2 regions of the Nocardioides sp. WJ219 genome follow, and region 1 is predicted to be linked to the other one. Evidence: predicted binding sites of a transcription regulator. Region 1 holds the regulator's gene; the other holds the start of a gene.
What was found. Region 1 encodes LexA, which represses DNA repair genes until DNA is damaged. Its sites were predicted from a motif close to TCGAACANNTGTTCGA; they were not measured.

Region 1 (2,396 bases):
GCCGGCGCCTCGATGGCGACCGAGCCGGTGATCGAGACGACCGCGGCCTTGGTGGCGGCGTACGCCGACAGCCCGGGCACCGGGCCGAGGCCCGACAGCGACGCCACGTTGACGACGTCGCCCGTCCCGCGGGGGCCGAACGCGTCGAGGGCGGCGCGCATCCCCCACAGCACGCCGAGCACGTTGACCTCCACCGTGCGCTGCACCTGGTCGTCGGTGAGGGTCACGAGGTCGCCCTCGTGGGCGACGCCGGCGTTGTTGACCCAGACCCCGAGCGGGGCGCGGGCCTGGGCGACCTCGGCCACCCGGCGGTGGGAGGCGGGGTCGCGCACGTCCTGCGGGATCCCGGTGGCGCCGATCTCGGCGGCGGTGGCGGCCACGCCGTCGGCGTCGACGTCGGTGACCACGACGTCGTGGCCGGCGGCGACGAGCTGCTCGGCGACCGCGCGGCCGATGCCGCGGGCCGCGCCGGTGACGACGGCGGAGGTGCGCTGGGAGGTCCTCATGGGTGGATCCTCCCAGGAACCGGGCGCGACACGCCGTTCGAACACCTGTTTGAAATCGTCGGGGATCGATGGGAACCTGACGCCATGCCCAGCCCTCGCGACACGACCCGTGACACCGCCCGCGCCAAGGTCTCCGAGCTGCCCGACGGCCCCGCCGACGCCACCGGGCTCACCCCGCGCCAGCAGCGCGTGCTGGCGCACATCAAGGACAGCATCGAGCACCGGGGCTACCCGCCGAGCATGCGCGAGATCGGCCAGGCCGTCGGCCTGACCAGCACCTCCAGCGTGGCCCACCAGCTGCGGGTGCTGGAGCAGAAGGGCTACCTCAAGCGCGACCCCAACCGGCCGCGCGCCCTCGAGGTGTTCCTGCCCGAGGTGATGGCGGCCCGCCGCTCGCTCGGCAGCGCCGAGGAGACGACGTACGACGAGACCGGCATCGGCGACGTCGCCGTCCCGCCGGTCAACGTGCCCCTGCTCGGCCGGATCGCCGCCGGTGGCCCGATCCTGGCCGAGGAGAACCTCGAGTCGGTCTTCCCGCTCCCCCAGCAGCTCGTCGGCGACGGGCAGCTGTTCCTGCTGCAGGTCTCGGGCGAGTCGATGATCGAGGCGGCGATCTGCGACGGCGACTACGTCGTGGTCCGGCAGGAGCAGACGGCGAACAACGGGGAGATCGTCGCCGCGATGATCGACGGCGAGGCCACGGTCAAGACGCTGCAGCGCAAGGACGGCCAGGTCTGGCTGCTCCCCCACAACCCCGCCTTCGACCCGATCGACGGCACCCACGCCTCGATCCTCGGCGTCGTCACCGCGGTGCTGCGCAAGGTCTGAGGCACGACGCCGGGACCGACCCACGGTGGGCCGAAGCGAGTCGTGGTTTCGAGACGGTTGCTAGCGCAACCTCCTCAACCACCGTCCTGGGCGACGGGGGCTTCGAGGCTCGCTGCGCTCGCACCTCAGCCGCCGTCGGTCGGGGTACGTCAGGTGAACAGACGGTCACGATGCGTCGATTGCCATGACCCGGGGGCGTCGGGGTCGTTGGGTAGTTCTGTGACGACACCCGCAGGAGTACGGCGACGTACCGTCCTGGCGACCGGCTCCGCCGGCGCCGCCCTGACCACCCTCGCTCCCGACGCCGCCGAGGCCGCTCCCGCCGGCGGGCGCTACTTCCGGCACGGGGTCGCCTCGGGCGACCCGCTGCCGAGCAAGGTGCTGATCTGGACCCGGGTCACCCCGACCGCGGCCAGCAGGCCGGGGTCGGGCAAGGGGCCCAAGGTGAAGGTGACCTGGGAGGTCTCGACCCGCAAGGACTTCCGCACGGTGCTGCGGCGCGGCACGTTCGCCACCGGACCGCACCGCGACCACACGGTCAAGCTCGACGTCGGCGGCCTCAAGCCCGCCACCTGGTACTACTACCGCTTCGGCTTCGGCGGAACCCGCAGCCGCACCGGTCGGATGCGCACCGCGCCGGCCCCGACGGCGACGCCGCGCAACCTCCGTTTCGGGGTCGTGTCCTGCGCCAACTGGCAGGCCGGGTTCTTCGCCGCCTACCGCGGCATCGCCGCGCGCGACGACCTGCACGCCGTCCTGCACCTGGGCGACTACCTCTACGAGTACGCGCCCGGCAAGTACGGCATGGGCCAGGGCGACGTCGACGTCCGCAAGCACGTGCCGGCCCGCGAGATGGTCTCGCTCGCCGACTACCGGCAGCGGCACGCGCAGTACAAGACCGACCCCGACCTGCAGGACGCGCACGCGAAGTACCCCTGGGTCATCACGTGGGACGACCACGAGGTCACCAACGACCAGTACGCCGGCGGCGCCGAGAACCACCAGCCCGGCGAGGGCGACTACCGGCGGCGCCGCGCCCGGGCGCACCGCGCGTACGACGAG
Region 2 (2,396 bases), on a different contig from region 1:
GGGTCGGAACTCGGGCCTGCCGTCGGCGCTGGACAGTCGGACCTCCCACGGCGTGTGGTGGATGGCCCGGTGGTGGGCGCCGCACAGCATCACGAGGTTGTCGAGGGCCGTGCGCCCGCCGTCGGCTCAGTGGCGGATGTGGTGCGCGTGGCACATCACGGGCGGCCGGGCACACCCGGGGAACACGCAGTGACGGTCGCGGGCGATGAGCGCGATCCACAGGGCCAGGGTGACGAGCCGGTGGGCGCGGCCGACATCGAGGAGCTGGCCCTGGGAGCCGAGGCAGACCGGGATGATGTCGGCGTCGCAGGCCAGGCGGCGTACGGCGGCCGCCGAGAGCGTGAGTCCGTCCTCGGTGACCGCAGGCCCGGTACCCGTGGCGCGACGCAGCCGTTCGAGGTCGATCAGGACCGCCACCCTCGGCCGAGCGCCGTGGCCGCTCGGTTGGCGGTCGGTGTCGAGCGAGTGCTGCGCGACCTCGACGAGCGCGTCCCACAGGCGCGCGCCGTGGTCGCGGGGGTCCTGCTGAGGTGACGCGGACGGGTCGTCGGTGTCGGACGCCGGCTCGGGCTTGGTCAGCGGGATCAGTGCCGCACGCAGCACGGCGGCGTCCTCGATCGAGCCGCGACCCTTGACCCGTACGCCGCCCGCCGCGTCGTCGGCGAGCGAGAGGAACCGGCCGAGGTGAGCGGCACGCTCCTCACGGGCGAGCTCGGACTCGGCCTGCCGCTCGGAGCGGTCGGGATCGACCACCTCGACCAGGTGGCGGGCGGCCTTGCGGAGCTCGGTGGCGTTGAGGCGCGAGGCCTCCTCGAGCAGCGCCTGCTCGCCCTGCTCGCGCAGGGCCGGGCTGGTCGGGAGCTGGTCGACCGCGTCGCACACGATGCCGGCCTGGACCGGCGAGACCTCACCGGCCGCGAGGGCGGACCAGGTGGCCTCGCACGCAGTCGTGAGGGCCTTGGCGTGCCCGACCGCACGGCGGGCCTCCCCCACGGTCAGCCCGGCGAGGTGGGCGTACCAGTCGTGCGTCGAGGTCCACGCCAGCTGACGCCGCGGCAGCTCGCGGTGGTCGATCTCGGCGAGCATCCGCGCCCGCACCGCACCGGCCTTCGCGACCAGGTCCTCGAGCGCCCGCACGCCGTCGAGCAGGTCCTCGTCGGCGGTGGCCGCCCAGAGCCGATCACCCAGCGCGCCGATCTCCGACCCGGCGGCCTCGAGGACCGCGGCCGGCGTGGCCGGCGAGGTGAACGACATGGGACTGCCTGACGAGTCGAACGTCGCCCGGGGACCCACCCGCCGGGACTTCACAGGACCTCGATGCCAGCGCGCCACCCGCGACGAGCTCCGGAGCACACCCGGAGGACTACTGCATCTCTTGGTGACGCGGACGCCACCGTGCTTGTCTATTAGAACACCTGTTCGGAGTCCGCGCAAGGCTCACGGATGCCGCATTCGCGACGGAATGACCCACCGGGATCAGTCGCAGCGCGGTGCTCAACTGCTGTTGAGCGCCGCACGATTTTCACGCACCCCCGGAAGACGGTCAATGGCTGCAAGATCTGGAAACGACCTCCGGCCGTCTATCGCTGCCCCTCAGATCCACCCCGGACTCGCGGACCTTACAAACGGTGCAGGTGCTGGGACTCTGCCGAAGTGGCTGCTGTCCCTCCGACGTCAAACGCCAGGTCGCAGCCGTCTTAGCGCGGAGAACTTCGCTCCTAAGGGTCAGGTGTGTGGAGGAACTTTTCCCAAGCGACGTTCTTGTTGAAGACGTACGCAGCAAACGAGATCGTGGCGGTGCCAACCAGGATGATGATTGGGTTCCACGCTGAGTAGTCGTACCCTTTGATATCTCGGAGGGGTGTGCTCGGTAACGCCAATGCCCATACCGCGAAGGCCAGGCACGCAGCGCAGATGTCGAAGTACGGCACCTTGAACTTCCCCGTGGGCCGCGCGTTCCTTTGTGCCCGATAGCCGAGGCCCAGGGTCATGACAAGGGTGGCCAGCACCATGATCACCAACACTGCCCATGGCCCACTGAAGTCCGCTTCGTGGAACTTCTTGCCCACGGGCGGCTTAACGTCGCCCATAGCCGCCAGGACAGCGATGTAAATGGTAATCGCCTCCGTGGGGACGTACTTCACCAATTGTGCTACGAAGTTGGAGTTCACGGAGCCGGAGGCGCTTGACGAGACGGCGCTCTTACCCGCTTCCGTGCCTTTCGCGGTTGCCTCATCCTTGCTCGAGCCGCTCTCGACTGCCGCAACGGCCGCCTCCGCGGACCTCCGCGCCACAACTTCGCTATGGCTAGCGGCCGGCGCTCCAGGCGCGAGACGTAAGGCACTATCTTGAGCGATTGACGAGATGCTCATTCTGGGTCCTTCCGTTAGAGCTGA

Region 2: AC4MBH_RS14770 (DUF222 domain-containing protein) is a predicted target of LexA. The motif match lies at 1,408-1,423, and genes of this name have one in related genera.

What each region holds. Positions count from the first base shown of each region.
Region 1 is NZ_JBZUJV010000003.1:615,260-617,655, reverse strand. Features, by position in the region: gene AC4MBH_RS10815 (SDR family oxidoreductase) at 1-506, opposite strand, end outside; gene lexA (transcriptional repressor LexA) at 591-1,334, shown strand; gene AC4MBH_RS10805 (alkaline phosphatase D family protein) at 1,554-2,396, shown strand, end outside.
Region 2 is NZ_JBZUJV010000005.1:368,253-370,648, forward strand. Features, by position in the region: gene AC4MBH_RS14770 (DUF222 domain-containing protein) at 127-1,254, opposite strand; gene AC4MBH_RS14775 (hypothetical protein) at 1,719-2,144, opposite strand.